Regions from separate parts of the Achromobacter sp. 1011811831 genome, predicted to be linked through region 4. Evidence: predicted binding sites of a transcription regulator. Region 4 holds the regulator's gene; each other region holds the start of a gene.

Region 1 (7,770 bases), on a different contig from region 4:
CGGACGAAGTTCAAACGCATGTATTGCCTCTTTTATAGGTAGGAAATCGGGGGCTGATGCCCGGCCGGTTGGGGTTCCGCCCTCTCGTGGAGCGCGGCGCCGTTGTGAAAACGCCCCCAATTTACCTGAATGCCGGTTATTTGTCGGGCATATGAACATGGGTTTTGGATATAAGCCGGCAGCGGGTACTACAATCCGTCGTATGCTTGCGCTGGCGCGGTTCCTGTGCCTTATCGCGCAGGCATTTTCATGCCGCCGCCTCCCAGGAAGCGAAGGCTTTCCCCTCTCATGACCCACGCTTTTTCAATCATCTATTTACCGACTTAGCTGCCATGACCGACACCCCCGACCCTGCTGCCGTCTCGTCTCCCGCCGTCAAAGCCGCCGTGCTGTCCGAGGCCTTGCCGTACATTCGACGATTTCACGGCAAGACCATCGTGGTGAAGTACGGCGGCAACGCCATGACGGAAGAGCGGTTGCAGCGCAGCTTCGCGCACGACGTGGTGCTGCTCAAGCTGGTCGGCCTGAACCCCGTGGTGGTCCACGGCGGCGGTCCGCAGATCGATGACGCGCTGCGTCGCATCGGCAAGCAGGGCACCTTCATCCAGGGCATGCGCGTCACCGACGCCGAGACCATGGAAGTCGTCGAATGGGTGCTGGGCGGCCAGGTCCAGCAGGACATCGTCATGATGATCAACGAAGTCGGCGGCAAGGCCGTGGGCCTGACCGGCAAGGACGGCGGACTGATCCAGGCCCAGAAGAAGCTGATGGCCAACAAGGACAACCCCGCCGAGCCCATCGACATCGGCTTCGTCGGCGACATCACGCTGGTCGAGCCGGCCGTGGTCAAGGCGCTGCAGGACGACCAGTTCATCCCGGTCATCTCGCCCATCGGCTATGGCGAGGATGGCACCGCCTACAACATCAACGCCGACGTGGTCGCCGGCAAGATGGCCGAAGTGCTGGGCGCCGAAAAGCTGTTGATGCTGACCAACACCCCGGGCGTGCTGGACAAGGCGGGCAAGCTGCTGCGCAGCCTGTCGGCCCAGACCATCGACGAGCTGTTCGCCGACGGCACCATCTCGGGCGGCATGCTGCCCAAGATCTCGTCGGCGCTGGACGCCGCCAAGAACGGCGTGAACTCGGTCCACATCGTCGACGGCCGCGTGCCGCACTGCCTGCTGCTGGAAATCCTCACGGACCAAGGCGTCGGCACCATGATCAGCTCGCATTGATGCCCACCCCCGAAGCGCTGCGCGCTTCCCCCTCAAGGGGGCGCTGCTGCGGACCGGCAAAGCCGGCTCCGCGCAGCCCCTGTCGGGGCCGTGTAGCCTCAACTTGGACGGTGCGTAGCGCCATGGGCCACTGATGCGAAGCCTGCGCCAATTGCAGCGGCCCGCGGTGCGCGTGCGGCGGTCCCGCAGGACCGCCGCGCACGACGACGGACTGTTGTGGCTGTTCGACCTGGACAACACGCTGCACGACACGTCGCACGCGATCTTCCCGCGCATCGACCACGGCATGACCATGGCCGTGGCCGAGACACTCGGCGTGGACATCGACACGGCCAACCACCTGCGCCGCAAGTACTGGAAGCGCTACGGCGCCACCATGATCGGCCTGGTGCGCCACCATGGCGTGGACCCGCACGAGTTCCTGCACCGCAGCCACGACTTCGACGTGAACCCGCTGGTGCGCGCCGAGAAGGCGCTGGCCTACAAGCTGCGCCAGCTGCCCGGACGCAAGGTGCTGCTGACCAACGCGCCGCTCGAGTACGCGCGCGCGGTGCTGCGCCGACTGGGCATCCTGCGCCAGTTCGACAGCCTCTGGGCCATCGAGCACATGCGCCTGCATGGCGAGTTCCGCCCCAAGCCATCGCCGGCCCTGCTGCGCTACGTGCTGGCGCGCGAGGGCGCATCACCCCGCCGCACCGTGCTGGTCGAGGACACGCTGGCCAACCTGCGCGGCGCGCGCCGCGCCGGCCTGCGCACGGTCCACGTCTATCATCCCGGCACGCCGTTCGGACGCGGCCGCTCGCAACGGCCGTCCTACGTCGACTTGCGGGTAAACTCGGTCAGTGATTTGCTGTTGCGCCGACGTCCCCTGCGAGGATAGCGGCGGGTCTTACCCCCCACCCTTCCGTCAGCCTGCGTGGACCAGACACTTTCATGGCGAGCAAACCCGGCGAACGCAAGACCCAGATACTGCAGACCCTGGCCGAAATGCTGGAGCAGCCGCACGCCTCCCGCATCACCACGGCCGCGCTGGCCGCGCGCCTGTCGGTATCCGAGGCCGCGCTGTACCGCCACTTCGCCAGCAAGGCGCAGATGTTCGAAGGGCTGATCGAATTCATCGAGACCAGCATCTTCACGCTGGTCAACCAGATCGCCGCCGCCGAGCCGCTGGGCGTGACCCAGGCGCGCCAGACCGTGGCCATGCTGCTCACCTTCTCCGAACGCAACAAGGGCATGACCCGCGTGCTGACCGGCGACGCGCTGGTCACCGAGGACAACCGGCTGCAGGAACGCATCAACCACATCAACGACCGCATCGAGGCCTCGCTGCGACAGTCGCTGCGCACCGCCGTGACCGACGGCGGCCTGCCGCCCGAGGCCAACATCAGCGCCCATGCCAGCCTGCTGACGCACCTGGTGCTGGGTCGCTGGCTGCGCTATGCGCAAAGCGGCTGGCGCGTCGCGCCCACGCTGCACCTGGACGAACAGCTGCGCCTGGCGCTGGGCTGAGCGTCCGCGAAACACCCTTCTGGTTGACGCTCACGGCCGCCGCGCGCGCCTTGCCGCGCATGCGCGCAGCTCCTTGCCGGGCTTGCGATTTTTCAGGGCCGACGAGCATAATGCCGCGGGTGGGTTCCCACAAGCGCGATATCCAAGTGGCTTGACCCACATCAATACGGGTTTTCCTGAATGCCGTCACGATCATACTGTAGCGTCGACATGCCGAATTGATTCATCCCGTGCTCGCGGGGCGGCGTGTCGTCAGTTTGACCTCAACCGGAGATGGATATGACCGCGCCAGCCGCCGTCCCTGCCCCACAAAACAAAACCAAGATCCCCATCGGACTCATCGCCGGCTTTGTCGCGCTGATCGCAGTGCTGCTGATGCCCCTGCCGGCGGACCTGCCGGTTGCCGGCCATCGCATGCTGGCCATCCTGGCCTTCGCCGTGGTCGTGTGGATCACCGAAGCCGTGTCGTACGAAGCCAGCGCCATCATGATCACGACGCTGATGGCCTTCCTGCTCGGCACTGCGCCGACCATCAAGGATCCGCAGGTGCTGTACGGCACCTCCGCCGCCATCAGCATGGCGCTGACAGGCTTCGCCAACTCGGCGCTGGCGCTGGTGACCGGCGCGCTGTTCATCGCCGCCGCCATGACCTTCACCGGACTGGACCGGCGCATCGCGCTGGTCACGCTGTCCAAGGTCGGCACCAGCACGCGCCGCATCCTGATCGGCGCGATCGCCGTGACCATCGTGCTGAGCCTGGTCGTGCCCAGCGCCACGGCGCGCAGCGCCGCGGTGGTGCCCATCATGATGGGCGTGATCGCGGCCTTCGGCGTGGACAAGCGCTCGAACATCGCCGCCGGCATCATGATCATCGTGGCGCAGGCCACCAGCATCTGGAACGTCGGCATCCAGACCGCCGCCGCGCAGAACCTGCTGACGGTCGGCTTCATGGAAAAGATGCTGGGCCAGCGCGTGGCCTGGTCCGACTGGCTGATCGCGGGCGCCCCCTGGTCGCTGATCATGTCGGCCGTGCTGGTCGTCGTGGTGCTCAAGATGCTGCCGCCGGAAAGCAACAGCATCGCCGGCGGCAAGGAAGCCGTCGAGAAGTCGCTGCGTGATCTCGGTCCCATGACCGGCGCGCAGAAGCGCCTGATGGCCGTGTCCGTGCTGCTGCTGCTGTTCTGGGCCACCGAAGGCAAGCTGCACAAGTTCGACACCACCTCCACCACCTACTTCGGCCTGGTGCTGCTGATGCTGCCGCGCTTCGGCGTGATGACCTGGAAAGACGTGCAATCGCGCATACCGTGGGGCACCGTGATCGTGTTCGGCGTCGGCATCAGCCTGGGCACCGCGCTGCTCACCACGCAGGCCGGCCAATGGCTGGGCAACCAGGTGGTCGCGCACACCGGCCTGGACCACCTCGGACCGCTGGCGATCTTCGCCATCCTGTCGGCCTTCCTGATCATCATCCACCTGGGTTTCGCCAGCGCCACCGCGCTGACCTCGGCCATGCTGCCCATCCTGATCTCGGTGCTGGCCACGCTGCCGGGCGAGTTCAGCCGCCTGGGCATGACCATGCTGCTGGGCTTCGTGGTCAGCTATGGCTTCATCCTGCCCATCAACGCGCCGCAGAACATGGTGTGCCTGGGTACGGAAACGTTCAACGCCCGCCAGTTCGCCAAGGTCGGCATCGTCATCACCATCGTCGGCTACCTGCTGATGCTGCTGTTCGGCATGACCTACTGGCGCTGGCTGGGCTGGCTGTAAGGAGAAGCGCGCATGAAAATCTCGCTTGAACAGGCACGGGAATACGGGCGGCGCGTGCTGGCCGCCCAGGGCGTGCCGGAAGACATCGCGCGCGACGTGGCCGATCACCTGGTGGAGTCCGACCGCGTCGGCTACACCAGCCACGGCCTGTCCATCCTCACCAACTACCGCCGCGTGCTGGCCGACGGGCTGGCGCAGGCCGACGGCCGGCCCGAGCTGGTCAACGACCGTGGCGCCATGCTGGCCTATGACGGCCACAACGGCCTGGGCCAGCACGTGGGCAAGGTGGTCATCGAAAAGGCCATCGAGCGCACGCAGCAGCATGGCCAGTGCATCCTGACGCTGCGCCGCAGCCACCACCTGGGCCGCATGGGCCACTACGGGGAAATGGTGGCGGCGCAGGGGCTGATCCTGCTGGCCTTCACCAACGTGATCAACCGCGCGCCCACCGTGGCGCCGTTCGGCGGCGCACAGGCCTGCATGACCACCAATCCGCTGTGCTTCGCCGGGCCGCTGCCTGGCGGGCGGCCGCCCTTCATCGTGGACATGGCCACCAGCTCCATCGCCGTCAACAAGGCGCGCGTGCTGGCCGCCAAGGGCGAACAGGCGCCGCCGGGATCGCTGATCGACGCCCAGGGCAACCCCACCACCGATCCGAACGCGCTGTTCGCCGATCCACCGGGCGCGCTGCTGCCCTTCGGCGGCCACAAGGGCTACGCCATGGGCCTGGTGGCCGAGCTGCTGGCCGGCGTGCTGTCCGGCGGCGGCACCATCCAGCCCGAGCACCCGCGCAACGGCGTGGCCACCAACAACATGTTCGCCATCCTGCTGAACCCGCAGGTCGACTTCAACACCGACTGGCGCTCGCTGGAAGTCGGCGCCTTCATCGACTACCTGCAAGCCTGCCCGCCGCAACCTGGCGTGGACCGGGTGCAGTATCCCGGCGAATACGAAGCCGCCAACCGCGCGCTGAACGCGGATTCGCTGACCTTCGATGCGCGTATCTGGGACGGCATGAAGCAGCTGGCGACGGATCTGGGCGTGGCGGACGCTCTGCCGGCGTAGCGGCTCCGCCTGCCGGACGGCCCATGCCAAAAGCCCCCTCACGGGGGCTTTTTGTCGAGTTCGCTTGCCGGGACTCGCGCCGCTAGGACTTCACCGACCGATACCGGCTGATGCTCATCATGATGCCGAACGCGATGCCCATGGTGAACAGCGCCGTCCCGCCATAGCTCATGAAGGGCAGCGGCACGCCCACCACGGGCAGGATGCCCGTGACCATGCCCACGTTCACGAACACGTAGATGAACAGCATCATGGTCATCGCCCCCGCCAGCAATCGTCCGAACTGCGACGAGGCGCGCGAGGCGATGGTCAGCCCGCGCGCCATCAGCAGCGCGTACAGCACCAGGATGGCGATGCCGCCGTACAGGCCGAATTCCTCGGCGTAGACGGCGAAGATGAAGTCAGTGGTGCGCTCGGGGATGAAATCCAGGTGGGTCTGCGTGCCCTTCATGTAGCCCTTGCCGTACACGCCGCCCGAGCCCACCGCGATCATGGACTGGATGGTGTGGAAGCCCTTGCCCAGCGGATCGGAGCTGGGATTGAGCAGCGTGCAGACGCGGTGCTTCTGGTAGTCGTGCAGCACCACCCAGCTCACGTCCGGCTCGCACAGCTGGTCTTCGTAGTAGATCAGGGTGCCGATGCCGATGATGCCGGCCAGCAAGGCCGGGATCAGCAGCTTGAACGACAGGCCGGCGAAGTAGATCACGAAGAAGCCCGCGCCGAACACCAGCAGCGCCGTGCCCAGGTCGGGCTGCAGCACGATCAGGCCGAACGGCGCGGCCAGCATGGCGGCCGCGGCCAGGAAGTCGCGGATGCGCACCGCGCCCTCGTGGCGCTGGAAGTACCAGGCCAGCATCATGGGCACGCCGATCTTCATCATCTCGGACGGCTGGATGCGGGTCACGCCCAGGTTGAGCCAGCGGGTCGCGCCCTTGCTGGTCTCGCCGAAGAACTCCACGCCCAGCAGCAGCACCACGCCCACCACGTAGAACGGCAGCGCCAGCTTCATCAGCCATTTGGGCGGGATCAGCGCCATGATCCACATGGCGAAGAAGGCGATGACGAAATTGCGCGACTGGTCGGCGAAGCGCCAGTCGGTGCCGCCCACGGCCGAATGCATGACCGTCAGGCCCAGCGCCGCGAACATCAACAGGATGGCGAGCAGCGGCCAATCAAAGGCCGTGAACACGCGCAGGAGGATCAGGCCGAAACGCTTCATGGCTTGCGCACCACGTCAGAGGCGATGGACTCGACCGAGGCCAGCGGATCGGCGCGGTCCGGCCGCACGATCTTGTCCTTGCGTTCCTTGGCCAGCCAGTAGTCGAACACCTTGCGCGCCACCGGCGCGGCCACGCTGGCGCCCCAGCCGGCGTTCTCGACGATCAGCCCCACGGCGATGCGCGGGTGCTCCAGCGGCGCGAAACCCATGAACAGGGCGTGGTCGCGCAGGCGCTCGTCGATGGCGCTGGCGCGGTAGCGCGCGCCGCGCAGGCTGAACACCTGCGCCGTGCCGGTCTTGCCGGCCGCCTGGTAGGGCGCATTGGCGAACGCGCGCCGCGCCGTGCCGGCGCGCACCACGTCGGCCATCGCGTTCTTGATCACGTCCACGTTGGCCTGCTTCAGGGGAATACGATAGTCGGGCACCGAATCGGTGGGCTTGGCCTGGCCCGTGCGCGGATCGCGCACCGCATGCACCAGGTGCGGACGGCGGTACAGGCCGTTGTTGGCCAGCGTCGACGTGCCCTGTGCCAACTGCAGCAGCGTGAACGAGTTGTAGCCCTGGCCCACGGCGACCGAGATGGTCTCGCCCGCGTACCAGCGCTGGCGTTCCTTTTCCTTGTAAGCCGAGCGCTTCCAGTCGGTGGACGGCAGCACGCCGCGCTTCTCGCCTTCCAGGTCGATGCCGGTGATCTGGCCAAAGCCGAACTGCTTGGTGAAGTCATGCAGCGCGTTCACGCCGATCTCGGGGCCCAGCGAATAGAAGTAGGTGTCCGACGACACCACGATGGCCTTGTGCATGTCGGTCATGCCATAGGCGGCGCCGCCGGCGTTGCGGAACTTCTGGCCGCCGAATTCGTAGAAGCCGGGATCGGAGATGCGGTCGGTGGCGCGGCGCTTGCCCAGTTCCAGCGCGGCCAGGCCCACGAAGGGCTTGTAGGTCGAGCCGATGGGATAGGTGCCGTACAGCGGGCGG
Region 2 (7,770 bases), on a different contig from region 4:
GTCGTGAGTGAGCCGCGGCAATGCCGTGTACAGCACCGTCATGTCGATCACGATCAGCAGCAATGCGCTGGAGACGATGGCCAGCACCAGCCAGCGGCCGGGTGCGGCCACGGCGGCGTTGGTCGGGGTGCGCTGCATGGTCCTGCTCCTTGTATCTACTTGGCGGAACCTGGGATCGCCAGCGGCGGACGCCGCCGGGAAGGCCGCGAGGGCCGGGTTCCGGGTTCGGATTATCGATCTTCCATTCAATTGAAAAAAGTTAGAATCCATCTGTTAAATGGATGGATGGGGTGAATCATGAACTGGACGCTGGAACAGCTCAGGCATTTCGCCGCCGCGGCGGCCCAAGGTTCGTTCTCGGCGGCCGCGCGCCAGCTGGGCAAGGCGCAATCCGCCGTCAGCACGGCGGTGGGCCTGCTGGAGGCCGACCTGGGCGTGGAGCTGTTCGATCGTTCGCGGCGCAATGCCACGCTGACGCCGGCCGGCGAAGTGCTGCTGCAGGAAGCGTTGGAGTTGTTGCGGCAGGCCGATGGCCTGCAGCAGCGGGCGCTGTCCTTCGCCTCGGGCCAGGAGGCGCGCCTGTCGGTGGCGCTGGACGAGGCGCTGCCTTCGCTGGTGCTGGCCGATCTGGCCAAGGAAATCGCCGAACGCTTTCCGGCGCTGGAACTGACCCAGCTCAACGGCACGGCGACGGAGGTCGCCGACTACGTGGCGGCCGGCCGCGCCAGCCTGGGCTGCCATCTCGACTGGGGCGATCCGGGCCCCGCTTTCGCCGAGCGGTATCTGGGCCGCGTGGCCCAGGGCGTGTTCGTGTCGCACGCGCATCCGCTGGCCGGGCTGGCGCAGGCCACGCGCGCCGACCTGGCCCGGCATCGGCAGCTGGTGATGAAGATGGAGGGCGTGGACGAGCGGGTGCTGAGCCCGATGGTCTGGCGCGCCGACAGTTTCTACAGCATCGCGAGCATGGCCGTGGATGGCCTGGGCTGGGCCATCCTGCCGCTGAACATCGCCGAGTACGAGGTCTACCGCGACCAGCTCGCGAGCGTGCCCTGCGCCGGCCTTACCTTGCCGCCGCTGTCGGTGCGGGCGCTATGGCTGCAGGGCGCCGAGCCCGGCGCCGCCGCCGGCTGGATCCTGGGACGTATGGAACAGCTGCTGCGCGCGGGCGACCCTGGCGTGGCGCGGCGTCGCGCTGATTCAGCGCAATCCCTGGAGGATTGACGGAATCCATCGATTGAAGGGTGAATTTAGAGGGAAATCGTCGGGCCGCGCGAATTAAATTATCACGCTCCGAACTCTACGCTGCGAGACTTTCCCATGCATTGGCGCACCCGGCTCGTCCAACCCCAGACCCTGGCCCGTGGCGGTTTCGCCTCGCTGGCCGTGCCCACCCATCGCGGTTCCACCGTGCTGTTCGAGCGGCAGGCCGACGTGGCCGACGACTGGCGCCATCGCGACAAGGGCTACACCTATGGCCTGTACGGCACGCCCACCGCGCTGGAGCTGGGGGCGCGCGTGGGCCAGCTGGAAGGCGCGCTGCACACCTTCGTGGTGCCCGGCGGGCAGGCCGCCATCGCGCTGGTCTACCTGGCCTTGTGCGGCGCGGGCTCGCACGCGCTGGTGCCGCACAGCGCCTACGGTCCCAACAAGGAAATGGCCGCCAGCATGCTCAAGCGCCTGGGCATCGAGGTCGAGGCCTACGATCCGCTCATCGGCGCCGGCATCGCCGCGCTCATTCGTCCGAACACCGCGCTGGTCTGGACCGAAAGCCCCGGCTCGGTGACGATGGAAGTCCAGGACGTGCCGGCCATCTGCGAGGCGGCGCACGCGCGCGGCGTACCGGTGGCGCTGGACAACACCTATGCCGCCGGCGTGCTGTTCGACGCCTTCGCGCATGGCGTGGACATCAGCATCCAGGCCCTGACCAAATACGTGGGCGGCCATAGCGACCTGCTGCTGGGCTCGGTGTCGGTGCGCGAGGCGGCGTACAAGGATCGCGTCGGCGACACCTTCAAGCAACTGGGGCTGGCGGTCTCGCCGGACGATTGCAGCCTGGCGTTGCGCGGCCTGCAGACGCTGGGCCTGAGGCTGGAGCGGCTGGAGGCCTCGGCGCTGGAGATCGCCCGCTGGCTTGCCGGCCAGCCCGGCATCGCCACGGTGCTGCATCCGGCGCTGCCGTCCTGCCCCGGGCACGAGACCTGGAAGCGCGATTTCAGCGGCTCGGCCAGCGTGTTCTCGGTGCTGTTCGACGATCGCCACAGCGCGCGCCAGATCGAGGCCTTCGTGGACGCGCTGCGGCTGTTCAAGATCGGCATGAGCTGGGGCGGGGTGACCAGCCTGGCGTTGGTCTATCCCGCGCTGGAACGGCCCGGCCGCGACTACGCGGGCCGGCTGGTGCGCCTGAACGTGGGATTGGAAGAGTGCGCGGACCTGAAGGCCGATCTGGCGCAGGCGCTGACGGCGATGGAGCCGGCGCGCTGAATGATGAGCCATGATCCGATGGACGGCGGCCCGTTGCCGCCGCAAGCCGCCGCGCCCGTGCTGGCCGCGCTGTACCGCTATCCGGTCAAGGGTTTCAGCGGGCAGTCGCTGGCCGAGGCGGCCTTGCAGCCCGGCCGGGGCATCGCGCTGGACCGTTGCCTGGGCATCGCCAACGGCCATGCCGTGATCCCGGGCGAGGGCTGGGCGCCGTGCCAGGGCTTCGTGCGCATGACCCGCAACGAAGGATTGCCGGCCTATCGCCTGAGCCTGGAAGAGCAGGGCGACGGCGCGCGCCTGACGTTGGCGTCGCCGGGAGGCGAGCACGCCGTCATCGACGTGGCCGCGCCCGCGACCTGGGACGCCGCCAACCGGACCATTGCCTCCTGGTTCCCGCGCGGCGCGCTCGACGTCCCGCGCTTCGCGCGTCGCCAGGGCGGCCTGGGCTGGTGGGACTTCGACGACGCGCCGCTGTCACTCATCAACCAGGAGACCGTGCGCGCGTTGTCGCGCAAGGCCGGCAAGGAGCTGGACCCGCTGCGCTTTCGCGGCAACCTGTATCTGGACGGCCTGCCGGCCTGGCGCGAATTCGCCTGGCTCGGACGGCGCGTGCGCATCGGCGCCGAGGTCGAGCTGGAGATCCTGCGGCCCATCGAGCGTTGCAAGGCGACCTCGATCGATCCGACCAGCGCGCGCGCCGACCTGAACCTGCCCGCGCTGCTGGCGGGCGGCGAGGGCCATATCTATTGCGGCGTCTATGCGCGCGTGCTGCGCGCGGGCCGGGTGCATGCGGGCGACGCCATCACGCTGGCGGATACGGCCGGCCCGGCGCTGGCGGCGCCACCGGCCGATGCCGCGCATCCGCTGGCGCCGCCGCCGGCGCAGTGGCCGCGCTATGCGCAGGTGGTCGGGCGCGTGCGCGAAAGCGCCGAGGTGGACAGCTTCTGGCTGCGCGACCCGCTGGCGCGCCTGCGCCCGGCGCCCTTGCCGGGCCAGCATCTGCGCGTCGGCCTGCCGGCGCCGGACGCGCGGCCGTACTGGCGTTCCTACACCATCTCGGCGGTCGAGGACGGGCTGCTGCGCCTGAGCATCAAGAACGAGAGGGAGCGCGACGCCGTGTCGCGCCAGCTCCATGCCGGACTGCGGGAAGGCGCGCAGCTGCTGATTTCAGGCCCCCACGGCGGCTTTCATCTGGGACCGTCCGACATGCGTCCGCTGGTGCTGGCGACCGCCGGCATCGGCATCACGCCGGCCGTGGCCATGCTGCGGGCGCTGGCGGCGAGGGAGGATCGGGGCCGGCCGGTGCGGGTCCTGCACGTGGCGCGCGACGCGCAATCGCTGGCGCTGTGGAACGAGGTTCGCGAGCTCGTCGACGCGCTGCCCGAAGCGCGCGCGCGACTGTTCCTGAGTCGGGGGGATGGCGCTCGGCCCGCGTTGCGGGCCGAGGCAGGCAGGCCGGGCGCCGACGCATTCGCGGGCTTGTCCGCCGATGCGCAGGTCTATGTCTGCGGGCCGACCGGCTTCATGGCCGATGTGCGCCGCTGGGCGCTGGACGCGGGCGTATCGCCGGACGCCGTCCATGGCGAGGTGTTCGCCTCGCCTTCGGCGACGCAGCAGGCGCGCCGGCCCGCGCCGGTGGACGGCCCCTTGTCGGTCTGTTTCGACGGCACGGACGTGCGGGCTACGTGGCGCCGGCAGGATGGCACGTTGCTGGAGCTGGCCGAGGCGCAGGGCCTGAACCCGCCGGCGAACTGCCGCGCCGGCGTGTGTGGCGCCTGCCGCCAGACCCTGCGCGCCGGGCAGGTGGCCCATCTGCTGGACCCGCCGTTTCCGCTGGGCCCGCGCGAGGTGCTGACCTGTTGCGCGGTGCCGGTCTCGGATGTGGCGATCGGTCCCTAGGACTGCTTGCGATACACCAGCACCGGCGTGGTCGAGTGCGTCAGCACCTTCTGGGTCTGGCTGCCCAGCACCACGGCGGCCATGCCGCGACGGCCGTGCGAGGCCATGGCGATCAGGTCGCAGCCGCGCTTGGCGGAGGCGTCGATGATGGCCTGGTACGGGTCTTCGTGCGAAACCCGCAAGGTCTCGCAGGACAGGCCCAGCTCGCGCGCCTGGGCGGCGGCCTCGTTCAGCAGCCGTTCGGCCTGGGAGCGGATCTGGTCCTGGTAGTCGTTCAGGCTGGCGGCCAGCTGGGCCGAGCCCATCGAGAACACATGGAAGGGTTCTTCGACCGTCAGGATCGTGACGGCGGCGCCGAAGGTCTTGGCCAGTTGCAGGCTGCGGACCAGCGCCTCATTGGACAGGGCCGAACCGTCGGTGGGGATCAGGATGTGTTTGTACATATGGCGTCTCCCGGCATGCGTGTGGTTGTTGCGGGCGCGCGGCGCTGGCCGCCCGCGCGGGGCGCCTGACGCGGCATCCGGCGGACGCCGGCTGCATGTAACACTGTATCGGCTTGCCGGCGCCGCGCCTTGCGCTGGATCAAGCGGACGAGGGGACGGCGCGTCAGCGCAACAGCGCGGTGACCAGGTCGGCGTTGCCTTGCGCGCCGGCCTGGAAATCCAGGGCGTCCAGCACATGGCGCAGGTGTTCGTCCATCAGGGCGCTGGCGGCGTCGGCGTCGCCCTTGCGCGCAGCCTGGATGAAGGCACGGTGCTCGCGCGAGGAACAGCCGGCGTCGTGCGTGCTCTGGTACAGCGCGGTGATGACGGCGCTGCGCGCCAGCAGCTCGCGCAGCATGTCGGTGAGCACCTGGTTGCCGACGATCTCGGCGAGCAGCAGGTGGAAGTCGCCCAGCAGGCGGTTGCGCGCCTGCGCGTCGCCACTCTCCAGCGCCTGGCGCTCCTGGGCCAGGTGGGCCTCGATGCGGCGGAAGTCGGCCGGGCGGGCGCGGGCCGTGAACTCGCGCGCCAGCGCGGTTTCCAGGATGCGGCGCACGGCATAGACCTCGCGCGCCTCGTCGGCGCTGGGCTTGCTGACGAAGGCGCCCTTGTCCGGCACGATATCGATCAGCTTGTCCTTGGACAGCATCAGCAGCGCGGCGCGGATCTTGGTGCGGCTGACCTGGTAGGCCCGGCCCAGCGCTTCCTCGCGCAGGCGGGTGCCGGGCGGCAGACGGTGCGCGACGATGGCGGCGGACACGTCCTTGGCGATATCGTCGGCGCTGGGGTCCGGGCTGGGGGCTGGGCTTGCGTCCTGGGTCATGGGCGGCGGCACGCGGGCCGGCGGGTGCGGGCTTGGGGCCGCCAGTCTATCAAACTCCGCGCCTCCGGCCGGCGTCCGCATGTCCCGCTCGCCCGGGTTCAGGCGCCGCCGCCGGGCCGGTGGCCGGCGGCCGGATGCGAGGCCGGCAGCCGCGCGCCGCCCGCGCCGAACAGTTTCTCGCGCAGCGTGCCGGGCGCGTAGTCTTCCTTGTAGAGGCCGCGCGATTGCAGCTCGGGCACCACTAGCTCGACGAAGTCGCGCAGGCTTTCATGCGCGACCAGCCGGGTAAGGTTGAAACCGTCGATGTCGGTCTCGCGCATCCAGCCCGCCAGCGCGTCGGCGACGGTCTGCGGACTGCCCACGATGGGGGGCAGCCGGTAGCCGTTCTGCATCTGCGCCAGCAGCTTGCGCACGGTCCAGGTCTGCGCGCTGCGCGTGGTGATCGAGTCCAGCAGGGTCTGGATGCCCTGGGTGGCCTGGGCCTGGATCGGCTCGTCCAGGCCGTAGCGCGAGAAATCGATATGGACCTGGCTGCCGTAGTGCGCCAGGGCCGCCATGGGATTGGCGTAGCGCGCGTATTCGGCATGCTTTTCCCAGGCCTGGGCGTCGGTTTCGCCGACGATGACGCTGGCCATGGCGTAGACCTGGATGTCCTCGCGCCGGCGGCCGGCGTCCTGGGCCTGCTTGCGCAGCGCGGCGACGATGTCGCGCACCGCCGGCTGCGCGCCGGTCAGGAACACGCATTCGGCATGCGCGGCGGCGAAGCGCTGGCCCCGGCTGGAGGCGCCGGCCTGGTACAGCACCGGCGTGCGCTGCGGCGAGGGCTCGGACAGGTGCACGCCCTCATAGCGGTAGTACGGCCCCGCGTGCCGCTGCACGCGGATCCCGGCGGGGTCGGCGAAGATGCGCCGTTCGCGGTCCACGCGCACCGCGTCGTCGTCCCAGCTGCCTTCCCACAGCTTGTACACGGCTTCCATGAAATCGTCGGCGATGGCGTAGCGGTCGTCGTGCGCGGCCAGTTCCTGGCCCAGGGCGCGCGCGGCGCTGGCCTGGTGGCCGGTGACGATGTTCCAGCCGATGCGTCCGCGCGTCAGATGGTCCAGCGTGGACATGCTGCGCGCGAACACATAGGGATAGGCGTGGCTCAGATTGGCGGTGACGCCAAAGCCCAGGTGGCGGGTGGCGTGCGCCATCGCCGGCACCAGCAGCAGCGGATCGTTCATCGGCGCCTGCACCGCTTCGCGCAACGTGATGCCGGGATCGCTTTCCAGCCCGTCCACCATGCCCAGCGTGTCGGCCAGGAACAGGCCGTCGAACTTGCCGCGCTCCAGGATGCCGGCGAGCTCGACCCAGTAGTCCAGGTCGCGGTAGTTGCGCGACTGGTCGCGCGGATGCGCCCAGTAGCCGTGGGCGATGTGCCCGACGGTGTTCATGTCGAAGGCATTGAGCCTGATCTGCTTGCCCATATCTCAGCCCGCCTGTTCCAGCCAGGGGAAGGCGATCAGGTCGTGGTACAGGCGGCGCAGCGTGGCGCGCACTTCCTCCGAGCCCTGATAGATGGCGATGAACTTCAGCAGGCGCGGATCCTGGGCGTTGTCCGGCCGCGTGACCCAGCGGATGGCGTACAGCGAGCTGTCCTTTTCGGCGTAGAGCGCCGATTCCGGCTTGACGCCGGCCACCGCGACGAAGCCAGGGTAGATGACGGCCGCGTCCACGTCGTCCAGCGCGCGCGCCACGATGCTGCCTTCCAGCTCGCGAAAGCGCAGCTTGCGCGGATTGGCCGTGACGTCGCGCAGCGTGGCCTTGGTGCCCACGTCCGGCTTGAGCGTGATGAGGCCGGCTTCCTGCAGGATCAGCAGGGCGTGGCCGGTGTTGACCGGATCATTGGGGTAGGCGACGGCGGCGCCCTCGGGCAGCTCGGCCAGCGCGCGGTGCTTCTTGGAATAGATCGCCATCCGCGACGTGTAGCCCAGAGCGATGGGCACCAGCTTGTAGCCCTTGGCGGCGATCATGCTTTCCAGGTAGGGCAGGTGCTGGTAGTAGTTCGCGTCCAGCGAGCCGTCGTTCACGCCCTCGTTCTGGCTGATG
Region 3 (7,770 bases), on a different contig from region 4:
GCCGCACGTGATGTTCGGCGGCCTGACCCACGAGCCGGCGCTGACGCTGGCGCGGCGGCTGGCGGCGCTGCTGGGGCCGGGCCTGGACCGGGTCTTCTATACGGATTCCGGCTCGGTGGCGGTGGAAGTGGCCATGAAGATGGCGCTGCAATACTGGCTCAACCAGGGCGAGCGCGGCCGCGGCCGCTTCCTGGCGTTCAAGGGCGGCTACCACGGCGACACCTTCGGCACCATGGCGGTCTGCGATCCGGAGGAGGGCATGCACAGCCTGTTCCGGGGCATGCTGGCCGAGCACGACATCGTCGCCCTGCCACGCGACGAGGCCGGCGAGGCCGAGCTGGATGCCTTCCTGGCGCGCCGTGGCCCGCAGCTGGCGGGGATCCTGGTCGAGCCGCTGGTGCAGGGCGCCGGCGGCATGCTGATGCACGATCCCGAGGTGCTGCGCCGCCTGCGCCGGCTGGCCGACCGCCACGGCCTGCTGCTGATTTACGACGAGATCTTCACCGGCTTCGGCCGCACCGGCACGATGTTCGCCTTTGAACAGGCCGGCGCGCGCCCCGACATCATCACGCTGTCCAAGGCGCTGACCGGCGGCACGCTGCCGCTGGCCGCCACGGTCGCCAGCAGCCGGGTGTTCGACGCCTTCTGGTCCGACGAGCCGTCGCACGCGCTGATGCATGGTCCCACCTTCATGGGTAACGCGCTGGCCTGCGCCGCCGCCAATGCCTCGCTGGACCTGTTCGAGCGCGAGCCGAGGCTGGATCAGGCGCGGACGATCAGCGCCGCGCTGGAGCAAGGGCTGGCGCCGTGCCGCGAGCTGCCCTGGGTGCGCGACGTGCGCGTGCTGGGCGCGATCGGCGCGGTGGAACTGGACGGCATCGCCGACCGCGAAGCGCTCAAGCGGCGGCTGGTCGAGGCCGGCGTCTGGGTGCGGCCGTTCGGCAACGTGGTTTATCTGACCCCGGCGCTGACCATCGCGGCGGACGAGCTGGCCGTCCTGACGGGCGCCGTGTCGGACGTGCTGCGCCGCCAGCGGCCCTGACCCGGCGGCCGAATCGCCGGCGCGCCGGTCGCCAGTCCTGACCCGGCCGGCGGCAAATCCGGTCCGGCGGCTTGATCCATGTCAAGACGCCGACGCCGGCGGCTGGCTAAGATCGGCGCATGCGAGCCAAATCGATCTTCGCCGTCCCCGTCGGCCTGTCCGACGCCGACCGCCAGCAGCGCCGGCACGCGCTGGTGCGCCTGTCGCTGGCCTGGCTGGCCATGATGCAGGTGATGATGTTCGCCTGGCCCGGCTACCTGCGCCACGACGGCATCCCCACGGATGCCCTGGAGACGCTGGACTGGGCCATCGTGCTGATGAACTGGGCCAGCTTCGCGCTGACCGTGCCCGTGGTGCTGTACTCGGCCTGGCCGATCTGGCGTCACGCCGGCGACAACCTGCGCCATGGCCGCGCCGGCATGGACGTGCCGGTGGCCCTGGGCATCGTGGCCGCCTTCATTCCCTCGGTGCACGCGACCTACACCGGATACGGCGAGGTGTATTTCGATTCGGTGACCATGTTCGTGGCCTTCCTGCTGACCGCCCGCTACCTGGAACTGTGCGCGCGCCAGTCCTTTGGCGGCTCGGCCGGCGGCCTGCGCCATTCCCGCGTCGAGGCGCGCCGCCTGAGCCTGGGCGCCAGCGCCGACCGGCTGGCCTCGCGCTTCGTGATGATCCAGGTGATCCTGGCGCTGGCCGCCGCCGCGGCCTGGGCCTATGTCGATCCGGCCCACAGCATCCCGGTGATGGTGGCGCTGCTGGTCATGAGCTGTCCCTGTGCGATGTCGATGGCCGTGCCGACGGCCATGGCCTCGGCGCACGCCGCGCTGGCGGCGCATCCGTCCATGCCCGACGCGGCCTTGCAGGCGCTGCTGGACGAGGCGGGCCGCAAGGCGCGCCAGAACTTGTATGGCTCGCTTGTATGGCACCTGCTGATGACGCCGCTGGCGCTGGTCGGCTGGGTCACGCCCTGGCTGGCGGCCATCACCATGCTGCTGTCCTCGCTGGCGGTGGCCTGGAACTCCTGGCGGCTGTCGCGCCGTGACTGGTCCGGCGCGCTGGCCGCCGGCGCGCCGGAATCCGCATGACCATCCTCTACCTGCTGCTGCCCCTGTCGCTGCTGTTCGTGCTGGCGATCGGCGTGTCGCTGTGGTGGGCCGTATTCAACGGCCAGTACGACGACACCGACAGCGCCGGCACGGCGATCCTGCGCGATGACGACAGCGGGCCGGCCAGCCGGGGCTAGGCCGCCGCGCGAGGCCTGGGGCGCCGGGGATTCCGCGCCGGAAAATCACCGAAAGGCCGGACAGTGCTTCGCCACTGATCCGGCTGATATGGCTGATACGGTCGAAAACCGCTGCTTCTGACCCGTTGCCCGCGCGCCGCGTTCCCCATTTCTCGAGTAGGGACTTGATCCACATCAACGCGGGTTTACCCCGGCCCCCCCATCATTGAAGCCTGGAACTGTTTGTTTCTTTTAGGGGAAGGGTGATGAACGATTGCGCCGCAATCGCAAGCAAGGCCGACACCTTCAACTACAAGATCGTGAGGCAATTCGCGCTCATGACGGTAGTGTGGGCAATCGTCGGCATGGCTGTGGGCGTACTGCTCGCCGCGCAGCTGATTTGGCCTCAGTTGAACTTCGACACCGCCTGGCTGACCTATGGCCGGCTGCGTCCGCTGCACACCAACGCGGTGATTTTCGCGTTCGGCGGCAGCGCGCTGTTCACCACGTCGTACTACGTGGTCCAGCGCACCTGTCAGACCCGCCTGTTTTGCGGCCCGCTGGCCGCGTTCACCTTCTGGGGCTGGCAGATCGTCATCGTCGCCGCCGCGATCACCCTGCCGCTGGGCTACACCAGCAGCAAGGAATACGCGGAACTCGAATGGCCCATCGACATCCTGATCACGCTGGTCTGGGTGGCCTACGCCATCGTGTTCTTCGGCACCATCATCAAGCGCCGCTCCAAGCACATCTACGTGGCCAACTGGTTCTTCGGCTCGTACATCCTGACCATCGCCCTGCTGCACATCTTCAACAACATCGAAGTGCCGGTGTCGTTGTGGAAGTCGTACTCGGCCTACGCCGGGGTGCAGGACGCCATGGTGCAGTGGTGGTACGGCCATAACGCCGTGGGCTTCTTCCTGACCACCAGCTTCCTGGGCATGATGTACTACTTCGTGCCCAAGCAGGCCGGCCGTCCGATCTACTCGTACCGCCTGTCCATCGTCCACTTCTGGGCGCTGGCCTTCACGTACATGTGGGCGGGCCCGCACCATCTGCTGTACACCTCGCTGCCGGACTGGACCCAGTCGCTGGGCATGACCTTCTCGCTGATCCTGCTGGCGCCTTCGTGGGGCGGCATGATCAACGGCATCATGACGCTGCAGGGCGCCTGGTACAAGCTGCGCACCGACCCGATCCTGAAGTTCATGGTCACGGCGCTGTCGTTCTACGGCATGTCGACCTTCGAAGGCTCGATGATGTCGATCCGCACGGTCAACGCGCTGTCCCACTACACGGACTGGACCATCGGCCACGTGCACTCCGGCGCGCTGGGCTGGGTCGCCATGATCTCGTTCGGCTCGCTGTACTACCTGATCCCGCGCCTCTATGGCCGCGAGAAGATGCACAGCGTCAAGGCCATCGAACTGCACTTCTGGATCGCGACCATCGGCGTGGTGCTGTACATCGCCGCCATGTGGATCGCCGGCGTGCAGCAGGGCCTGATGTGGCGCGACACCGCTCCCGACGGCACCCTGGTCTACAGCTTCGTCGAGGAACTGAAGACGCGCGTTCCGTACTACCTGATCCGTCTGCTGGGCGGCACGCTGTTCCTGTCGGGCGTGTTCGTGATGGCGTGGAACGTCTGGATGACGGTGCGCGGCGCGACCGCGGTCAACCCCGCCATTCCCCAGGACGATCCGCAAGCCGCGCGCACGCCGGTCACCGCCGCCGCTCCGGCTACCGTTTGACGAGGACATCATGGCCAACAAGCAACACGGCTTCTTTTCCCACCAGACGCTCGAGAAGAACATCGGCTGGATGATCATCGCCAGCATCCTGGTGGTGTCCTTCGCCGGCCTGGTGCAGATCATCCCGCTGTTCTTCCAGCACAGCACCACGCAGGCGGCCGAGGGCGTCGAGCCCTACAGCCCTCTGCGCCTGATGGGCCGCGACGTCTACATCCGCGAAGGCTGCGTCGGCTGCCATTCCCAGCAGGTGCGCCTGCTGGCGGCCGAAGTGCAGCGCTACGGTTCGTACTCGCTGGCCTCGGAATCGGTGTTCGACCATCCGTTCCTGTGGGGTTCCAAGCGCACGGGTCCCGACCTGGCGCGCCTGGGCGAGCGCTATTCCGACGAGTGGCACCGCATCCACCTGCGCAACCCGCGCATGGTGGTGCCGGAGTCCAACATGCCGGCCTATCCGTGGCTGGAGAAGACCTCGATCACCGGCCAGAACGTGCAGGACCGCATGCGCGCCCTGCGCCTGCTCGGCGTGCCTTACAGCGACGAGGACATCGCCGGCGCGCCCAAGGCCATCGAGGGCAAGACGGAAGAGGACGCGCTGGTGGCCTACCTGCAAGGGCTGGGCGTGGGCGTACGCAAGGCGCAGCAGGCCAAGAAGGCCGCCGCCGCCGAGGAAGCCGCCAAGAAGGCCGTTGACGCCGCCAGGCAGCCGGCCGCCCAGCCGGCGTCGGGAGGTTGATCATGGCCTACATCAGCGCAATCGTCACCGCCATCTCGATGGCAACCTTTTTCGGCATCGTCTGGTGGGCCTGCTCGCGCGGCCGCCAGGGCGCCAACAGCGAATCGGCGATGCTGCCGTTCGCGCTGCCCGATGAATTCGGGCCGGCACAACAAGATGGAGCGAATCGGTCATGAGCGATTTCGTCAATGGCTTCTGGGGGTATTTCATCTCTGTCGTCGCCGTGGGCGGCGTGGTCTGGTGCGTGTGGCTGCTGTACACGCAGCGCCGCTGGCTCAGCACCAAGCCGGCCAACGGCCAGGTCGAGGACACCGGCCATGTCTGGGACGGCGACCTGACCGAGCTGAACAACCCGGTCCCCAGCTGGTGGACCTGGATGTACCTGCTGGCTTGCGTGTTCGCGCTGGGCTACCTGTTCTTCATGCCGGGCCTGGGCGAGTACAAGGGCTCGCTGGGCTACAGCAGCGCCGAGGAAGTGGCGCGCAACCAGGCCAAGCTGGCCGAGGCGGTGCGCCCCATCTATGCGCGTTTCGAGACCATGACCGTGCCGCAGATCGCCGCCGACCCCGGCGCGCGTGAAATCGGCCAGCGCCTGTTCCTGAACACCTGCGCGCAGTGCCACGGCTCGGACGCCAAGGGCGGCCCCAGCTTCCCCAACCTGGCCGATGGCGACTGGCTGCACGGCGGCTCTCCCGAAGCCATCATGCAGACCATCACCCAGGGCCGCGTCGGCGTGATGCCGCCGTGGAAGGGCGTGATCGATCCCAAGACCGCCGGCGATATCGCGCAGTACGTGCGCTCGCTGTCGGGCCTGACCGCCGATCCGGTGCGCGTGTTCCGCGGCAAGCGCGAGTTCGCCAACTACTGCGTGGCCTGTCACGGTGTCGACGGCAAGGGCAACCAGTCGCTGGGCGCGCCCAACCTGACGGACGAAGTCTGGCTCTACGGCAGTTCGGAAGCGACCATCGTGCAGACCATCCTGGAAGGACGCCAGAACCGCATGCCCGCGCATGAGGACGTGCTGACGCCCGACCAGATCAAGATCCTGACGGCCTGGGTATGGGGCCTGTCCAACAAGCCGGACGCCAAGCCGCAGGCGACCGAAAAGACGGCGGCCCGCTGATCGCGGACCTGTATGTGGCATAGAGCCTGGGGGAAACGGCGTTTCTCTCAGGCGACGTGGACTTGATGAGTACGGAGCAGCAAATGAAGATGACCCCCCACGCCGCGCGCACGTTGTGCGCTTGCTGCCCCCCCGAGGGGGGCGCGCTTCATCTTGGGGCGGCCCGGCGATGAAAAACGATGGGTCAACCGCAAGCGTCAGCACGCCGCCCGGCGGCGACCCGCCGCCCTGGCGGCCGCATGTGCGGCCGCCGCGTCCCGGCCAGGAAACGCTGGAACAGACCCTGGCCGGCGTGCGCAGCAAGATCTATCCGCGATCCGTCAGCGGCCTGTTCGCGCGCTGGCGCATCGCCTTCGTCTTTCTGACCCAGCTCATCTTCTACGGCCTGCCCTGGCTGCAATGGAACGGCCGACAGGCCGTGCTGTTCGACCTGGGCGCGCGCAAGTTCTACCTGTTCGGCCTGGTGCTGTGGCCGCAGGACGTGGTCTACCTGGCGGTGCTGCTGGTGATCTCGGCGCTGGCGCTGTTCCTGTTCACCGCCGTGGCCGGCCGGCTGTTCTGCGGCTACGCCTGTCCGCAGACCGTCTACACCGAGATCTTCATGTGGATCGAGCGCAAGGTCGAAGGCGACCGCGTGGCCCGCATCCGCCTGGACGAATCGCCCTGGTCCTGGCACAAGGCGCGGCTGAAGATCACGAAGCATTTCCTGTGGATCGCGCTGGCCTGGTGGACCGGCTCGACCTTCATCGGCTATTTCGCGCCCATCCGCGAACTGGGCCATGAATTGTTCAGCTTGCAGCTGGGCCCCTGGCAGTGGTTCTGGATGCTGTTCTACGGATTCGCCACCTGGGGCAACGCCGGTTTCATGCGCGAGTCGGTGTGCAAGTACATGTGCCCCTACGCCCGCTTCCAGAGCGTGATGGTGGACCCGGACACCTTCGTGGTGACCTACGACAAGCGTCGCGGCGATCCGCGAGGCGGCCGCTCGCGCAAGGTCGACCACAAGGCCGCCGGCCTGGGCGACTGCGTCGATTGCAGCCTGTGCGTGCAGGTCTGTCCGACCGGCATCGACATCCGCGAAGGGCTGCAATACATGTGCATCGGCTGCGGCGCCTGTATCGACGCCTGCGAGCAGGTGATGGACAAGATGCAGTACGAGCCGGGCCTGATCCGCTACACGTCCGAGCGCGCCATGCTGGACGGCCTGTCGACCAAGAGCGCCCGTTCGCACCTGCTGCGTCCGCGCGTGCTGGTCTACGGCACGCTGATCCTGATCCTGGTCATCGCCTTCATCACCTCGCTGGTCGTGCGCAACCCGCTGCGCGTGGACGTGATCCGCGATCGCGGCGTACTGGGCCGCGAAGTGGCCGGCGGCCTGATCGAGAACGTCTACCGCCTGCAGATCATCAACACCTCGGATTCGCCGCTGCGCCTGCGTTTGTCGGCCGAGGGCCTGCCCGGACTGGCCGTGCTGGCCGGCCAGGAAGCGTCGGACGTGGTCGAAGTCGAGGCCGCCGCCAACAAGCTGGTGCCGATGGTGATCCGCGTGCCCGTGGGCGCCGCGCCCGGCGCGCATCCGATCACCTTGCACGCCCGCGCCCAGGACGGCGAGAATCGTGGCATCGAGACCGACGAACCCGCCAGCTTCTACATTCCCAACTGAGCGCGGCATGGACCCGCGCAAGGATCAAAGGATCACGTTATGACTACCGCCACGATCGCCAAGCCCTGGTACCGCGAATTCTGGCCCTGGTTCCTGATGGCCGGCCCGTTCCTGGCGATGGTGGGCTGCTTCATCACCATCTATTTCGCCTTCACCCAGTTCAGCAACCAGCCCATCCAGGAGGAAGGGCTGGTCAAGCGCGGGCTGGTCATCGAGCAGCAGGGAGCGGGGGC
Region 4 (7,770 bases):
ACAAGCCGGCATTCATGTACGTGGCCTTCAATCTCTTCTTCCGCGAAGAGCTGAAACGGCCGGAACGTTCCCTGCTACGCCCCGAAATCGAATTCCGCGTCGACAAGGTCACGCGCTTTCATTTCGACCGCCAGGAACTGTCCACGCAAAGCGGCAAGCGCTACGGCTATGACTACCTGGTCATCGCAACGGGCTGTGTGCCATCCCCCGAACGCATCGAAGGGCTGAAAGAGGCCGGCGACCATTTCTACCAGTACGCCGCCGCCCGCCAGCTGGCGGACCGCCTGTCGCGCATCGAACGCGGGCGGGTCTTCGTCAGCGTCACCTTCCCCAAGACGCCCAACGTTCCGCACCAATGCGGCATCGCGCCCATCGAGACCACGCTGATGCTGGACGACTACCTGCGGCGGCGCGGCGTGCGCGACAAGGTGGAAATCGTCTACACCTACCCGACCACCTCGCAGCTGCTGCGCAACTGCCTGTTCCTGCAGCGCCCGACCTGCGAGGTGCTGCCCGGCATCTTCGAGCAGAAGGGCATCCGCTTCCAGCGCGGCTTCACGCTGTCGCGGGTCGATCCGGAACGGCGCATCGCGTACTCGGAGGAAGGCGGCGAACAGCCCTTCGATATCCTCATGGCCACGCCGCCGATCCGCGCCGTGGACGTGGTGCTGGAGTCGGGCGTGTCGCAGGCCGAGAACGACGAAGGCTGGCTGCCGACCGACCACGAGACCCTGAAGGTCTACGGACTGGAGAACGTCTACGTGATCGGCGACACGGTCGACCTGCCGGTCAGCAAGGCTGGCGGCTCCTGCCACAACCAGGCGCCGGTCATCGCCAACAACATCGCCGGCGAGATCCGGCTGGGCCAGGTCTGCAGCGCCTATGACGGCAGGGTGCAGGCGGTGGCCCAGATGGGCCTGAACGCCGGCATGCCGCTCTGGTACGACTACACCCACGACGTGCTGCCCACGCCGCCCACCAAGCTCGGCGGCCTGCTGCGCCACGGGTTCAATCGCGGCCTGTACTGGGCCGTCGCAAGGGGAATGCTATGAACGCGCCACACGAAGGAACCGCTGCGCTGCCCGCCGACACGCCCGCATCCGCTGCCTTCCTGGGCGGCGGGCCAGGCGCGCGCGCACTGGCCGACAGGCTGGGCCTGCTGGCCGAAGCCGGCCGGCTCGACAACATCGCCGACCTGCTGTCGCTGGCCTCGGACCTGGTGGACCTGCTGGACCAGTCCATGGTGGAAAAGCTGGCGCTGCTGTCCGAGCAGGCCACCAGCGCGGCCTGGATCGCTGCCAACACATTGCGCGACGCCCACGCCCGCACGCTGCGGGAAGAACGGCCGCCCAGCCTGACGGGCCTCATCGGCCTGCTGCGCGACGAGGACACGCGGCGCGGCATGGCCGTGGCACTGCGGGCGCTGCAGACGCTGGGCCGGCAGATGAAGGCCCAGCGGCAGGACTACGCGGACGCATCGTAGGCCACGCTGGCGCATCGAGAACCCGCGCACGCGGGGGTGCCCCCACCTCGCCTGCGAGGCGCGTAAAAAAAACCCGGCGGCTCGGGCTTGAGCCGCCGGTTTTTTTTCGGCGCGCGGCAGGTTCCCGCCGCGCCCGGGTCCGGCCCGCTTACTGCAAGGTGCGGGTGAAGACGAACTTGCCGTCCTGCCAGTCCACCGGCACCACGTCGCGCGGACCGAACTGGCCTTCCAGGATCAGCCTGGCCACCGGGTTCTCGATCTGCTGCTGGATCGCGCGCTTGAGCGGCCGCGCGCCGAACACCGGATCGAAGCCCGAACGCGCCAGCTCGGCCAGCGCGGCCTCGGTCACTTCCAGCCGCATCTCCTGCCGTTCCAGGCGCTCGCCCAGGCGGCGCAGCTGGATGCGGGCGATGGACTCGATGTGCTGCGCTTCCAGGCCATGGAACACCACCACCTCGTCTATGCGGTTCAGGAACTCGGGCCGCAGCGTCTGCTTGAGCTCGTCCCACACCACTTCCTTGATCACCTCGTAGGGCTTGCCGGCCAGGCTCTGGATGTGATGCGAGCCCAGGTTCGAGGTCATCACGATGACGGTGTTGCGGAAGTCCACCGTACGACCCTGGCCGTCGGTCAGGCGACCGTCGTCCAGCACCTGCAGCAGCACGTTGAAGACGTCCGGATGGGCCTTTTCCACTTCGTCCAGCAGCACCACGCTATAGGGCTTGCGGCGCACGGCCTCGGTCAGGTAGCCGCCCTCTTCATAGCCCACGTAGCCCGGAGGCGCGCCGATCAGCCGCGCCACCGAGTGCTTTTCCATGAACTCGCTCATGTCGATGCGGATCATGTGCTCTTCGGAGTCGAACAGGAACTCGGCCAGCGCGCGCGTCAGCTCGGTCTTGCCCACGCCGGTGGGGCCCAGGAACAGGAACGAGCCGTAGGGCCGCGACGGGTCCGCCAGGCCGGCGCGCGAACGCCGGATGGCGTCGGACACCAGGCGCACGGCCTCGTCCTGGCCCACCACGCGCTTGTGCAGGTATTCCTCCATGTGCAGCAGCTTCTCGCGTTCGCCCTGCATCATCTTGGACACCGGGATGCCGGTGGCGCGCGACACGACCTCGGCGATTTCCTCGGCGCCGACGCGGGTGCGCAGCAGGCGCGGCCGGCCCTCGCCGCCCTCGGCCTCGTTGGCGGCCTCGGCCGCGCCGATCTCGGCGGCCTTCAGGCGCGCTTCCAGGTCGGGCAGCTTGCCGTACTGCAGCTCGGCCAGCTTGTCGAACTGGCCCTTGCGCTGCAGCTCGGCCATCTCGGCGCGCACGCCGTCGATCTCTTCCTTGATGGCCTGCGTGCCCTGTACGGCGGCCTTTTCAGCCTTCCAGATTTCCTCGAAGTCGTTGTACTCGCGTTGCAGCTTTTCGAGCTCGTCCTCGATCACGCCCAGGCGGCGCTTGGAGGCATCGTCGGTTTCCTTCTTGACGGCCTCGCGCTCGATCTTGAGCTGGATGATGCGGCGGTCGAGCTTGTCCATCACTTCCGGCTTGGAATCGATTTCCATGCGGATGCGCGCGCCGGCCTCGTCGATCAGGTCGATGGCCTTGTCGGGCAGGAAGCGGTCGGTGATGTAGCGGTGCGACAGCTCGGCCGCGGCCACGATGGCCGGATCGGTGATCTCGACGCCGTGGTGGATCTCGTAGCGCTCCTGCAGGCCGCGCAGGATGGCGATGGTGGATTCCACGTCGGGCTCGTCGACCAGCACCTTCTGGAAGCGGCGCTCCAGCGCGGCGTCCTTCTCGATGTACTTGCGGTATTCGTCCAGCGTGGTCGCGCCGATGCAATGCAGCTCGCCGCGCGCCAGCGCGGGCTTGAGCATGTTGCCGGCGTCCATCGCGCCCTCGGCCTTGCCGGCGCCGACCATGGTGTGCAGCTCGTCGATGAAGACGATGTTGCTGCCATCGTCCTGCGCCAGTTCCTTCAGCACGGCCTTCAGGCGCTCTTCGAATTCGCCGCGGAACTTGGCGCCGGCCAGCAGCGCGGCCAGGTCCAGCGACAGCACGCGCTTGCCGCGCAGCGTCTCGGGCACTTCGTCGTTGACGATGCGCTGCGCCAGGCCTTCGACGATGGCGGTCTTGCCGACGCCGGGTTCGCCGATCAGCACGGGGTTGTTCTTGGTGCGGCGCTGCAGGATCTGGATGGTGCGGCGGATCTCGTCGTCGCGGCCGATCACCGGATCGAGCTTGCCCTGGCGGGCGCGCTCGGTCAGGTCCATCGTGTACTTGGACAGGGCCTCGCGATTGGACTCGCCCTCGGCGGCGGACACCGACTCGCCGCCGCGCACGGCGTCGATGGCGGCTTCCAGCGCCTTCTTCTGCAGGCCGGCCTCTTGCAGGATGCGGCCGGCCGGGCCCTTGTCGTCGGCCAGCGCCAGCAGGAACAGCTCGCTGGCGATGTAGGTGTCGCCGCGGCGCGCGGCTTCCTTGTCGGTGCGCGTCAGCACGCCCTGCAGCTCGCGGCCGACCTGGACGTTGTCGTCGCCCTGCACCTGCGGCAGGGACTTGAGCGCCTGCTCGATGGCCGGCTGCAGCCGGTTCACGGCGACGCCGGCGCGCGCCAGCAGGCTGCCGGCCCCGCTGTCGGCATCGGACAGCAGCGCAGACAGCACATGTATGGGCTCTATGTAGGGATGATCGTTGCGGGCGGCCAGGCTCTGGGCGTCCGCCAATGCCTGTTGGAACTTGGTGGTAAGTTTGTCGAATCGCATAGTGGTCGTTTGGCTTGTTGAGGAGCCTGACCGATGCATCGCCGGCTGGCTCGATGACCTGAATATGTGGCCGGAGCAGGGAATTTCAAGACCCTGACGGCCTTGCGGACTCTATCGACGTGCGGCAACCTGAGGAATCATGAGCATATACGTTTTTGTCTACGGCACGCTACGCGCGGGCGAGATCAACGACCTGGAGCGCACCGCCTCCGACCGCGGCCTGCCGGCGGTACGGCGGGTCGGCGCGGCCAGCGTGCCGGGCCGGCTGGTCGACTTCGGCGCCTGGCCCGGCCTGATTCCCGTGGCTGACGGGCGTCGCGTCCTAGGAGATATCTATCAGGTCGAGCCGGCCCATATCCACTTGATGGACGAAATCGAGGACTACCATCCCGGCCGGCCCGGCTGCTTCCTGCGCCGCGACGTGCTGGCGCGCCTCGCACAGCCCGGCCCGGACGGCGCGGAGCTGTCCTGCCAGTACTACCCGATCGATCCCGCCTTGCGGGGCGCCGCCAGCGACATCGCGGCCGTCGACCAGGTCACGGACTGGATCCTTCACCGACGCGCCGGGAACGCTTGCGCGACGTTCATGTCCAAGGACGCCGCGCGCAGGTAAGACACCCGTAGTAACAACGGACTACAATAGCAATTGTCATCAAGCTTCCTGCCCGCACCGGCTACCCGCCGCTCGACGGGCGCTATAGAGGTCACTATGCAAAAACGGGTCCCCGTTGCCCCTGATGCCGCCCATTGCTCCACGTGTATGCTGGGACACGTGTGCGTGCCTGTGGGCATGGCAGCCGCCGAAGTAGAAAAGCTGGACGAACTGGTGAAGGAACGCGTGCGCCTTGAAAAGGGCAAGACGCTGTACTCGCTGGATCACCCCCTTGATGCGGTCTATGGCGTGCGCTTCGGCAGCCTGAAGACGCAGCTCGAAGACGCGACTGGCCAGATCCAGATCACCGGTTTCCATCTGCCCGGCGAGATCGTCGGCATGGACGGCATGCTCGACGGCAAGCACGTGTCGGCCGCCATCGCGCTGGAAGACTCCGAAGTCTGTGTCATTCGCCTGAATGAAGTCGACCGCGTCTCCGCCCACCTGCCCTCGCTGCAGCAGCAGTTCCGCCGTCTGATGAGCCGCGAGATCACGCGTTCGCACCAGATGCTGGCCTCGCTGGGCTCGATGCGTTCCGAACAGCGCCTGGCGGCGTTCCTGTTGAACCTGTCGCAGCGCTATGCCTCGCTGGGCTATTCGTCCACCGAGTTCGTGCTGCGCATGAGCCGCGAGGAAATCGGCAACTACCTGGGCCTGACGCTGGAAACGGTGAGCCGGCTGTTCTCGCGCTTCGCCCGCGACGGACTGATCCGCATCAACCAGCGCGAAGTCCGCATCCTCGACCAGCCTGCGCTCAAGCAGCTGCTGGGCCAAGAAAGCTGCTGAAGCCGCCCATGCGCCGCGCGCGCGCCTTCCTGCCGGCCGCCAGCCTGATGCTGGCGGCGTTGGCGGCCCCGCTCGCAGCCGCCGCGCAGACGCCCCTGCCCGATCCCTACGACTACGACGAAGCCGCGCCCGCGCCCAAGCCGGCCAAGCCGGCGCGCTGGCAGACCGTCGAGCTGGGCAAGCCGGGCCATCGCTACAAGATCCCGGTCTACGCCAACCGCCCGCTGGGCAAGGGCGAACTGGCCGACATCAAGCAGGTGGTGGTGGTGATCCACGGCGTCAAGCGCGACGCCGACCGCTATTACGAATACGTGGCCGACCTGCTGGAACGCAATCCGGAGCGCGCGCGCGACACGCTGGTGCTGGCGCCGCGTTTTTCCGGTTCCATCGATTCCGGCTTCGCCGGCATGGCCGCCTGGCGCAAGGCCAGCTGGGAAGAAGGCGAGGACAGCGTGCAGGCCGCCGGCCGGCCGGCGCCGGTCAGCTCGTTCCAGGTCCTGGACGACCTGCTGCGCAGCCTGGACGACCGCCAGCGCCTGCCCGCGCTGGCCGGCATCGTGCTGGCCGGCCATTCCGGCGGCGCGCAGCTGGTGCAGCGCTACGCCGTGCTGAACAACGTCGACGGCCCGCTGCGCCGCGACGGGCTGGCGCTGCGCTACGTGATCGCCAACCCCTCTTCCTACCTGTACCTGACCAACGAGCGGCCACGCCCGGACGGCAAGGGCTACGCGCCCTACGAGCGCGGCATCTGCCCCACCTACAACCAGTACAAGTACGGCACCGACAAGCTGCCCGCCTACGCCCGCGGCCAGGAGGAATCCCGGCTGTTCGTGCGCTACGCGGCGCGCGACGTCACCTACCTGCTGGGCGGCGCCGACAACAACCCCGAGCACCGCCTGCTGGACAAGACCTGCGGCGCCGAGGCCCAGGGCTCCACGCGGCTGGCGCGCGGCACCGCCTACCTGCAATACGAGTTCCTGCTCGCATCGCGCGGCAGCAAGCCGGTCACTCTGCACCGCGCCGGCTACGAAGTGCGCGGCGTGGGCCACGACGGCAAGAACATGTTCGGCTCGGAATGCGGCGCCCAGGTCCTGTTGGGCGAAGGCGCGCGCGGGACGGACAGGGCCGCGCCCTGCGAGCCGATCAAGCCGCGCGGCAAGTAGCGCCCGCCCGGCGTCGTCCAGGGCGCCCCCCAAAATGACAGCAAGCTGAATGCCGCCTCGGCGGCGCGTGCAATTTCGCGCGGCCGGGAGCAATATAGGGACATGCCGGCGGCGGCGCGCTTGCGGCCGCGCCGGCGTTTCCCATTCCGGCAAGCAGCAAGGACTGCCATGACGCACACGCATCTGGATGTCGCCGACGCGAAGCGCCGCATCAAGGCCATTTTCGTCGGTTCCATGGGCAACCTGGTCGAGTGGTACGACTTCTACGCCTACACCGCCTTCGCGCTGTACTTCGCCCCCGCCTTCTTCCCCTCGCACGATCCCGTCGTCCAGCAGCTCAACGCCGCCACGCTGTTCGCGGCCGGCTTCATCGTGCGACCGCTGGGCGGCTGGCTGTTCGGGCATATCGCCGACCGGCACGGCCGGCGGCTGTCGCTGATGGTGTCGGTGGGCATGATGTGCGTGGGCTCGCTGATCATCGCCCTCACGCCCACCTACGCCTCCATCGGCCTGGCGGCGCCGGCGCTGCTGGCGCTGGCGCGCGTGATCGAGGGGCTGAGCCTGGGCGGGGAATACGGCGCCAGCGCCACCTACCTGACCGAGATCGCCGACGCCGAGCACCGCGGCTTCTATTCCAGCTTCCAGTATGTGACGCTGATCGGCGGCCAGCTCAGCGCCATCCTGGTGCTGTTGCTGCTGCAGAACGTGTTCCTGACTCACCAGCAGCTGGTGGATTGGGGCTGGCGCATCCCCTTCGTGATCGGCGCGCTGCTTGCCATCGTGACCGCCTTCATGCGGCGCGACATGCCCGAGACCGACTCCTACAAGGCCGCCAGCAAGACCCAGCCGCGCACCAGCTCGCTGCGCGGCCTGCTGAAGTACCCGCGCGAGGTGGCCATCGTGGTGGGCCTGACGGCGGGCGGCACGGCGG

What was found. Region 4 encodes FNR, which switches genes on or off when oxygen is low (the NO sensors DNR and NnrR bind a similar motif). Its sites were predicted from a motif close to TTGATNNNNATCAA; they were not measured.
Region 1: the regulator FNR is predicted to act here: its motif matches at 2,896-2,909, upstream of AC6LJ9_RS20165 (DASS family sodium-coupled anion symporter).
Region 2: the regulator FNR is predicted to act here: its motif matches at 4,950-4,963, upstream of AC6LJ9_RS17175 (universal stress protein).
Region 3: the regulator FNR is predicted to act here: its motif matches at 2,453-2,466, upstream of ccoN (cytochrome-c oxidase, cbb3-type subunit I).

What each region holds. Positions count from the first base shown of each region.
Region 1 covers NZ_JCBANG010000058.1:10,350-18,119, reverse strand. Annotated here, with positions in the region: gene AC6LJ9_RS20185 (MetQ/NlpA family ABC transporter substrate-binding protein) at 1-20, opposite strand, end outside; gene argB (acetylglutamate kinase) at 333-1,235, shown strand; gene AC6LJ9_RS20175 (pyrimidine 5'-nucleotidase) at 1,369-2,115, shown strand; gene slmA (nucleoid occlusion factor SlmA) at 2,169-2,744, shown strand; gene AC6LJ9_RS20165 (DASS family sodium-coupled anion symporter) at 3,024-4,511, shown strand; gene AC6LJ9_RS20160 (Ldh family oxidoreductase) at 4,524-5,576, shown strand; gene rodA (rod shape-determining protein RodA) at 5,659-6,795, opposite strand; gene mrdA (penicillin-binding protein 2) at 6,792-7,770, opposite strand, start outside.
Region 2 covers NZ_JCBANG010000043.1:33,495-41,264, forward strand. Annotated here, with positions in the region: gene AC6LJ9_RS17155 (MFS transporter) at 1-138, opposite strand, end outside; gene AC6LJ9_RS17160 (LysR family transcriptional regulator) at 298-1,221, shown strand; gene AC6LJ9_RS17165 (cystathionine beta-lyase) at 1,318-2,481, shown strand; gene AC6LJ9_RS17170 (MOSC domain-containing protein) at 2,482-4,377, shown strand; gene AC6LJ9_RS17175 (universal stress protein) at 4,374-4,820, opposite strand; gene AC6LJ9_RS17180 (GntR family transcriptional regulator) at 4,984-5,682, opposite strand; gene AC6LJ9_RS17185 (LLM class flavin-dependent oxidoreductase) at 5,781-7,148, opposite strand; gene AC6LJ9_RS17190 (MetQ/NlpA family ABC transporter substrate-binding protein) at 7,152-7,770, opposite strand, start outside.
Region 3 covers NZ_JCBANG010000017.1:42,767-50,536, forward strand. Annotated here, with positions in the region: gene AC6LJ9_RS09340 (adenosylmethionine--8-amino-7-oxononanoate transaminase) at 1-1,042, shown strand, start outside; gene AC6LJ9_RS09345 (hypothetical protein) at 1,162-2,130, shown strand; gene ccoS (cbb3-type cytochrome oxidase assembly protein CcoS) at 2,127-2,288, shown strand; gene ccoN (cytochrome-c oxidase, cbb3-type subunit I) at 2,534-4,018, shown strand; gene ccoO (cytochrome-c oxidase, cbb3-type subunit II) at 4,029-4,751, shown strand; gene AC6LJ9_RS09365 (CcoQ/FixQ family Cbb3-type cytochrome c oxidase assembly chaperone) at 4,751-4,927, shown strand; gene ccoP (cytochrome-c oxidase, cbb3-type subunit III) at 4,924-5,874, shown strand; gene ccoG (cytochrome c oxidase accessory protein CcoG) at 6,044-7,537, shown strand; gene AC6LJ9_RS09380 (FixH family protein) at 7,577-7,770, shown strand, end outside.
Region 4 covers NZ_JCBANG010000089.1:5,952-13,721, reverse strand. Annotated here, with positions in the region: gene AC6LJ9_RS25280 (NAD(P)/FAD-dependent oxidoreductase) at 1-1,052, shown strand, start outside; gene AC6LJ9_RS25275 (DUF1641 domain-containing protein) at 1,049-1,483, shown strand; gene clpB (ATP-dependent chaperone ClpB) at 1,632-4,238, opposite strand; gene AC6LJ9_RS25265 (gamma-glutamylcyclotransferase family protein) at 4,378-4,851, shown strand; gene fnr (fumarate/nitrate reduction transcriptional regulator Fnr) at 4,948-5,676, shown strand; gene AC6LJ9_RS25255 (hypothetical protein) at 5,685-6,839, shown strand; gene AC6LJ9_RS25250 (MFS transporter) at 7,008-7,770, shown strand, end outside.